DNA from 2 places in the Buttiauxella sp. WJP83 genome. Region 1 is predicted to be linked to the other one. Evidence: predicted binding sites of a transcription regulator. Region 1 holds the regulator's gene; the other holds the start of a gene.
What was found. The regulator PhoB, encoded in region 1, activates phosphate uptake and scavenging genes when phosphate is short. The targets are predictions, from matches to a motif close to CTGTCATAAAACTGNCNNAT.
Positions count from the first base shown of each region.

Region 2: the regulator PhoB is predicted to act here: its motif matches at 1,907-1,926, upstream of OH773_RS10825 (phosphoethanolamine transferase).

Region 1 is NZ_CP110080.1:3,691,050-3,695,397, forward strand. Features, by position in the region: gene brnQ (branched-chain amino acid transporter carrier protein BrnQ) at 1-186, opposite strand, end outside; gene phoR (phosphate regulon sensor histidine kinase PhoR) at 590-1,897, opposite strand; gene phoB (phosphate response regulator transcription factor PhoB) at 1,920-2,609, opposite strand; gene sbcD (exonuclease subunit SbcD) at 2,812-4,029, shown strand; gene sbcC (exonuclease subunit SbcC) at 4,026-4,348, shown strand, end outside.
Region 2 is NZ_CP110080.1:2,323,553-2,327,900, forward strand. Features, by position in the region: gene OH773_RS10820 (autotransporter family protein) at 1-1,663, shown strand, start outside; gene OH773_RS10825 (phosphoethanolamine transferase) at 2,062-3,618, shown strand; gene OH773_RS10830 (autotransporter outer membrane beta-barrel domain-containing protein) at 3,743-4,348, opposite strand, start outside.

The sequences.
Region 1 (4,348 bases):
GGCGACGATAGTCAGAACCGGGAGACCGACTGCGGTCACCAGGAAGCCTAGTGACGCTATCCAGACGTGTTCACCCGCCTGTAACCCCACCATGGGTGGAAAAATGATATTGCCTGCACCGACAAACAACGCAAAGGTCATAAAGCCCAGCGCGAGGATGTCTCGAGATTTCAAATGATGGGTCATAAATATTTGCAGCCTGTGGATGTGTGGTGTTGAAAGTATTCAAATTTTTATGCCACTAACTCGGCATAAAAGCGGTGATCGGTGGAGACGACAGCGAAAAATCCTTTCCGGGATCGGTGGCGAAGAATAGTTGTTTGAATTACCACTCAAATCCAGTCGGTCTACTAATCACAGGGGCGCAATTAAAACGCTTATAGCGTATGAAGGCAAGAAGGGATCCTAAAACCAGATTGATCTCCTTAAATTAGACTTAAAGTCAGTATATTTGTTTATCCGTTAGAAAGTAGTATGGTTTATTGTGTGGTTAAATTATAACCGATTAAGCGTTTTTGATTTACAAGTGAACAAAAAAAACACAGGCCAGTATACTGGCCTGTGTTTTTTTTGACACAGAAGCATTCAGCTACTCTGTCTGCACTTCTTTTTCGCTAACGATTAACCGCTCAGGCAGCACAAAGGAAAATGTCGAACCTTTGCCCGGCTGGCTTTCGATATTCAGACGCGCATCGTGATGGCTTAAAGCATGTTTCACTATTGCCAGTCCCAACCCACTACCGCCGGTTTGCCGCGAACGCGCCTTATCCACGCGATAGAAGCGCTCGGTGAGGCGTGGAATATGTTCCGCTGAAATACCCGGCCCGCTGTCCGTCACGCTAAAGCACGCGCCGCCTGCCACCCGCTTCCAGCCCACTGTAATGTGCGTCCCTTCCGGCGTATGGTTTACCGCGTTATACACCAGGTTTGAAATCGCGCTACGCAGCTGTTCATCGTTACCGAACACTTTTAGCGAGGGATCAATATCGAATTGCAGTGTCTGTCTTTGCTGGCTGAGAGTTTGCGCTTCTCTCTCTACCACCCGCAACATCAGTGGCACATCAATCTTTTCATTGAGTACCATGGCCGGAGCCGCTTCGATTTTTGACAGCGTCAAAAGTTGTTTCACTAACCCTTCCATGCGCGAAGTTTGCTCGCGCATGGTGCCAAGCGCTTTCTCACGCAGCGGCCCTTCAAGCGCTTGATCCTGCATCATCTCCAGATAACCTTGCAGCACCGTTAACGGTGTACGAAGTTCATGGCTTACGTTGGCAAAGAAGTTACGTCGCGCCCCTTCTAGTTGGTGCATCTGAGTGACATCGCGCGCGACCAGCAGCCACTGTTCGTCGCTGTAAGGCATAACACGAAATTCAAGATGACGACCATTGTTGAGCACCAGCGTCAATGGCCGGGAGAAATCTTTTTGCGTCAAATAGCGGGTAAATTCCGGATAACGCAGCAGGTTTAGGATGTTCTGCCCATTATCATCCGGCCAGCGTAGCCCCAGCAGTTGTTGAGCCAGTCCGTTACACCAAAAAATTGTCCCTTCTTCCGTCGTCAGTACGACGGCATCTGGCAATGATTCCGCACCGCTACGAAAGCGTTTGATCAAATTGCCTAGCTCTTTGCGACGCTTTTTATTGCGTAACTGCATTTGGTGAAGGCCGTATAACAACGGATCCCAACTTCCGCGACCGGGAGGAGGCGTCATGCTGCGATCCACCCACAGCCACCACGACAAACGCAGCAAATTCCAGAAATGCCAAACCAGCAGTCCAGTGACTGCCAGTAATAAAAACCAAGGTAAATAGCCAAAAATCAGGCCCAAAATGATGGCGGGTATACAACAGAGCACCAGCTCCATCACCAGCCTTTTCCATGACAACCGTTCCAGCACGCGTCACTCTCCTGCTAAGGGGTTAAAAGCGGGTTGAGAACCGATAACCCGTACCGCGTACTGTTTGTACCATTCTGTCATGTCCACTGTGTTCGAGCGCTTTGCGTAACCGCCGGATATGGACGTCCACAGTTCGGTCTTCGACATAAACATTGGTGCCCCATACATGATTAAGCAACTGTTCACGGCTATAGACCCGTTCCGGGTGCGTCATAAAGAAGTGTAACAACTTAAATTCCGTCGGGCCCATATCCAAAGGATTTTCACCGGTCATCACGCGATGTGACGACGGGTCAAGGCTTAGCCCGTGCATTTCAATCACCTCTTCCACCGCCATTGGGGAGATTCGGCGCATGACAGCTTTAATACGAGCTACCAACTCCTTGGGTGAAAACGGTTTGGTAATGTAGTCATCGGCCCCGACTTCAAGGCCACGCACGCGATCTTCTTCTTCACCGCGCGCCGTCAGCATCATCACGGGGATTTCACGCGTCAATGCCTCACGTTTCAAATGCTTGATAAACTGAATACCTGAGCCGCCTGGTAACATCCAGTCCAGTAAAATCAGGTCCGGGAAAGGTTCAATAAGCAGATTCACTGCACTGTCATAATCTTCCGCTTCTACAGGCTGAAAACCGTTTTGCTCGAGCACAAAACTCACCATCTCACGGATTGGAGCTTCATCTTCTACGACTAAAATACGCTTCGCCATGATTCGCCCTGCTAAAGGAAGATACCCAAAGGTGTAATTGTTGTTTCAATGCGGCGCCATTATGCGTCAGATTTATGACAGATTTATGAAATACATGACTGTTTGATGACTCATCATTTTGATTTATGACACAGACAGATATGACGTTTTTCGCCTCACCCCTTTATAATCGAGACTTCGCTTTTAAGCCACTGGATAGGTTATGCGCATTATTCACACATCAGACTGGCATCTTGGTCAAAATTTTTATACCAAAAGCCGCGGTCCAGAGCACCAGGCATTTCTTGAATGGTTGCTCAATACCGCAGTCGTTCATGATGTGGATGCGATTATTGTCGCAGGGGATATTTTCGATACTGGCTCGCCGCCGAGCTACGCCCGTGAACTGTATAACCGATTTGTGGTGCAGCTTCAGGCAACCGGATGTTCCCTGGTGGTTCTGGCGGGGAATCACGATTCTGTTGCAACACTTAACGAATCGCGAGAATTAATGGCGTGCCTTAACACTTATGTCATCGCCAGCGCCCGTCACGATGCCAGCCAACAAGCTATGGTGCTCAATAAGAAAGATGGCAAGCCGGGGGCAATTCTGTGCCCCATCCCCTTTCTGCGTCCACGCGATATTCAAAACAGCCAGGCGGGTTTATCCGGCCACGAAAAGCAGCGTTCATTAATGGAGTCCATTAGCGAACATTATCAGCAGTGTTTCCGCGCGGCGTGTGATTTACGTGCGGATGCGAAGCTGCCGATTATCGCCACCGGGCATTTAACCACGGTGGGTGTGACGAAAACGGATGCGGTGCGCGACATTTATATTGGCACGCTAGACGCCTTCCCGGCGCAGCATTTCCCGCATGCGGATTACATCGCCCTGGGACATATTCATCGCGCACAATTAATTGGTGGCACCGAACATATCCGCTACAGCGGCTCGCCAATACCGTTGAGTTTTGACGAAACCGGTAAGGTCAAAAGCGTTTATCTGGTTGAGTTTGCAGAAGGTAAATTGAGTGAGGTTACCCCACTTCCGGTCCCTGTTAGCCAGCCTTTAGCGGTGATCAAAGGTTCATTGGGCGAAATTGAACAGCAGCTTGCTCAATGGCGCGATGCCCCCGCAGACCCCAAAGTCTGGTTGGACATCGAAATCGCCACCGACGAATATCTGCATGATATGCAGCGCCATATTCAGCAACTGACTGAAACACTGCCAGTTGAAGTCGTTTTGCTGCGCCGTAGCCGTGAGCAGCGCGAGCGTGTCATTGCTCAACAACACAAAGAAACACTGAGCGAACTGACGGTAGAAGATGTTTTTGAGCGCCGTCTGGTTCAGGAAGAGACGACAGAGGAACGCGCACAGCGTTTACGCACTCTATTTGCCCAAACCGTGGCAAGTCTGCATGACGCGGAGGAACAGGCATGAAAATCCTCAGCCTGCGGTTAAAAAATCTAAACTCCCTGAAAGGGGAATGGAAAATTGATTTCACCCGCGAGCCTTTCGCCAGCAATGGTTTGTTCGCAATAACCGGGCCGACAGGGGCCGGAAAAACAACACTGCTGGATGCTATCTGCCTCGCGCTTTATCACAAAACTCCGCGTCTCAACACGGTCTCACAATCACAAAATGATCTCATGACCCGCGACACTGCCGAATGTCTGGCGGAAGTGGAGTTTGAAGTCAAAGGCACAGCCTACCGCGCATTCTGGAGCCAAAATCGGGCGCGCAACGCAGCAAACGGTAA
Region 2 (4,348 bases), 1.4 Mb from region 1:
AGGCGCTGCGGTTGTCGGAGGAATTTCCGAAGTAGATATCTCCAATACTGAGTTATTAGGTAATGTCGTATCTTTGGGGTATATGGGCAAAGGAATTAACATTATCACCCTGAATAATGGCACTTTTTTAACGGGAAATATAACAGAACAAGGCATAAATAATACTTTAAATCTTGACAACGCAACGGTAACGGGTGCTGTTACAATGGGGGCGTATACAAATGCTGATACCGTAACCAGTTCAACAATAAACCTGTCAAACGGGACTTACAGAAATAATATTACTTCTGCCGTGGTCAACGGGGTTAATACTGATGATTCTTTGACGGTGAATGTTAATAACGGCGCTATGATTGGCGGTGAAACTGCCGAGACATCCCAGAAAATCACCGGTTTTGATCATGTAGACTTTAATATTAATTATGTTGATCCGTCACTGGTTAACACCGGTAAAGCCTCTTATTTCTTCTTTAATGAGGGCGAACAAGTCGCAATCGCTAATAGCATTAATGGCCGTTATATTGCGGACACGGTGCGCACCGGTTCCTACGTACTTGATCGCATCGGCTATACCGTTACGACAGATCCAGCAAAAACAGGCTATTACAGCATTGTTTTTGATGCTAATGAAATGCCACCGACGCCACTTAAACCACCTTCACCGCCGGAGCCACCAGCACCACCGGAACCAACACCACCGGCACCGGCACCAAAAACGCCAGCAATTGCCGCTGATTTGCAGGCTGCGCAGGCGGGTTTGTTAGCCTCTGATGAAATGATTCACCACATCGCCAACAGCATCACGCAGCATTTAGACGCCCGTCATATGGCCGAAAACGGCGCACAGACCAGCGCCAGCAATGTATGGTTAGACGGTATCTATTCAGGCGGGGATCGCACTGCTGGCGCTACGGAATATAGCAATGATATTTCCGGCTTCCAGTTGGGCGCGGATACTGCTTTCTTACTCTCCAACGGTGATACGCTGGCGATAGGTGCGGGTCTGGGTTATCTCCATAATGATCTGGATGTAACCAGCAGCGACAGTAGCAACGACATTAAAGGCAATTATTACAGCCTCTATGCGGGCTGGACGCAGAATCAACCAGAGGGTAAAAACTGGCACCTGTTTGCAGACACTACCGCAACCTATGGCGATATGAGCTATTCAGCCAGCGGCAAAGATGGCAAGTTGAGCGCGGGCAGTGATTATGATGGTCAGTCATGGTTATGGCAGGCTCGGCTCGGCGCACAGGTGAATCTTACTAACGACTGGTGGATCCAGCCTTATAGCGTATTGGGTTACAGCCAGACTAAAACCGATGGATACAGCGACGGTTACAGCCACGTTGCGGACGGTAAATACAAAGCAGGCTTTGCAGGTGGCGGCGCGAAAGCGGGTAAAACGTTCACCCTGAAAGGCGGCCAGACACTGCGCCCTTATGTTGAGGCTTCTTACGTGGGGCGCTTCTCTGAGGATACGCAATTCAAGACAAGCGATTACAGCTTTGACGGCCAAAACCTGAACGGCGGCAACATCGGCACCGGCCTGAATGTTAGCTTTACCAAGAATTTAAGCGCCACCGCGAAAGTGAATACCCTGATTGCAAGCGATGTGAAAAACGAAGTCAGCGGTTATTTAGGCGTAGCATATGAGTTCTAATTAACGCCGCATTCTGTAGCCCGGACGTAATCGTGAGCGATGTCCTTGATCTCTGCGACTGACAATGATTGCTGTGATGCCGTAAGGGAACATCTGTATATTCCGAACAGATGTTCCATAAATTCTACTTTAACGTACAGAATCCACCGAATTGCACAACCAGGTTGTGTGTCATTATGCGAAGAAACATGGCCACTAATAAAGTGGCCCCCTCCCCTGAATTTACATGATTTATATTGACATGGATCATAAAACAGAAAAATAGCCGCCGCAGCACATCCAATTGACACTAACATTTGAATCAATAAACAGCACATCCGCACCAACAGGCAGCTATCTCTGCATGTTGTTGATGGTGGTCACCAACAACGATGCATCTTAGAATAAGTTGATGATAAATGTATAAACCGTCATGGCTATATAAATATAACAAACGAGAAATGTTTACTATATTAAAGGATAACTTAGGATGGGTTATCCCGGCATTGATTTTATCAATACTCATACCGCTAAATACCGGGTACGAAAAACCCTTAAATATGGCGCTGACATTTATATCATTATGCATTGCAAGAAAAAATAAAATCGCATTCTACCTTACAATAATTTCATTTTTCATTATTTGCTTGTACATTCCTATAGGACATGATTTTGGGCAGATAAGCTTTGGTTATATTGCTTCCGCGTATCAAACCAATAAAGGTGAAATGACTGAATTTATCAAAGGCGTCAGCTCGACTGCTTTGCTGATGTTTTCTATCACTGTCTTTTTTTTGATTTTATATGTGATTAAAGGGAAAGGTTTTAGTAAAAAATCAAGTGTTATTTACCTTATATTGTTTTGCATTATTAATATCAAATCAATTCCAGCCAGAATGTTAGTATCTACTATTGGCTATAGCAACCAGTACACGGCAGAATTAAAGTCCCTTGAATCGCAAAAGAATATCCCTGATGATTTTACGACTTCTGCCAGTAGTAAAAAATATAAAAATATCGTTGTTGTTGTAGGTGAAAGTGCTGGTCGAGATTATATGTCATTATATGGCTATCAACATGATACTACTCCATGGCTAAAAAATGCACCTGGCTATTTCTTCGCGAATTATATTTCTGCGGCACCTGACACCTATCTTTCCCTGCCAAGAACAATGGCCATGAGCAATGGTGAAGATACTGACATTAAAAACAATGTCGTCGCTTTAGCGAATAAAGCTGATTTCAATACTTTTTGGATTTCCAATCAGGGGTATATTGGTGAGTATGATACGCTATCGACCGTTATTGCAGAGTATGCGCAACATAAAACTTTCTTAAAAAAAGGAGATTATGATTCTAACAATGCCGATGATATGCAGCTGTTGAATAGCCTGGAACAAATTGTAGACAATGAAAGCGGTCAAAAAGTGATATTTATTCACATGATAGGCTCCCATCCTGATCCGTGTGAAAGATTGAATGGTTACCCGGTCAACTTCAACGTTAAAAACAACAATGAAATAAACTGTTATCTGGCAAGTATTCAAAAACTAGATAGCTTTATCGAACGTGCAGTGTCAATCCTGAAGAATAAAGGAGAGAGTTACTCTCTGGTGTATTTCTCGGATCATGGTTTGACGGTCAGACAGAAATCACGTCATTTAATCTTTGGCCAGGACGTACAGTACATTCTGTTTGGTACGGATACCCGTTCTGTTCTGCATGGCAGAGAATTCAAACAAAATTACAACGCCCCATTCTTTATCATTGCCAGCGACATACTTACGCACAACACATATTATAATTACCTGAGCGCAAATAACTTTATGGCGATTTTTGAATGGCTGGCCGGATTTAGCTCAAATAAAATAAAGCCCTTATCACCCATAGAACATTCAGATGAGAATGTGTCCATTTATGATGGCGAGTCAATTATTCCTTATAACAGCCTGGCAGATATTGAAATCCTAAAGTAAGTGGATTAACGGGCCAATATAGAGTTGACCCTGACTTTTAACTAAAAGGGGTACATGTTTAACATGTACCCCTTTGTTCATGGTCAGTGAGTCTATCAGCGACGAGTCACATAACTGGGATCAGTTAGAAACTATACTTCGCACCAATCATGGCTGATGTATCACTGTATCCTTTATCGCCGATCTGCACGCCAACATTTCCCCATACGTTCAGATGAGTATTCAATTGACCTTCAACACCGGTTTTCAATTCACCAACATTACGTGCGCCCGCCTGGGAAATATTTATACCATCCATACGCGTTCCGAAATCATGAGTGTTGTGGATCCAGTTCGCTTCCACAAAGGGTTGGAAGCTGCGATTTTTGCCAGCATCCATTTTGTTGTGTCCTTTGAGGTAAGTGCGAACGCCCAGACGCGTCTGGATATTATCCTCTCCCAAAGCGCTCACCTTCGTCCCGTTACTTTCCTGATGGTCATCTGCGGTCACCCCCATCCAGATTGCCTGGGCCTGCGGTTGAATAAACCATTCATTCACAGAACCCTGGCTACCGCTATATTCACCCAGTTTGTGCGTATATCCCAGTTCGAGTGACGCGTTGATGCCGCTTGATTCATACGATTCGCCCTGAATATCCTGGCCTTTGACATCATTATTAAACCAGCCATATTGCGCCCAGCTATCCAGGTAAGCGCCCTGTTTCGTTTCGTCATTTTCATGCCAGGTCAC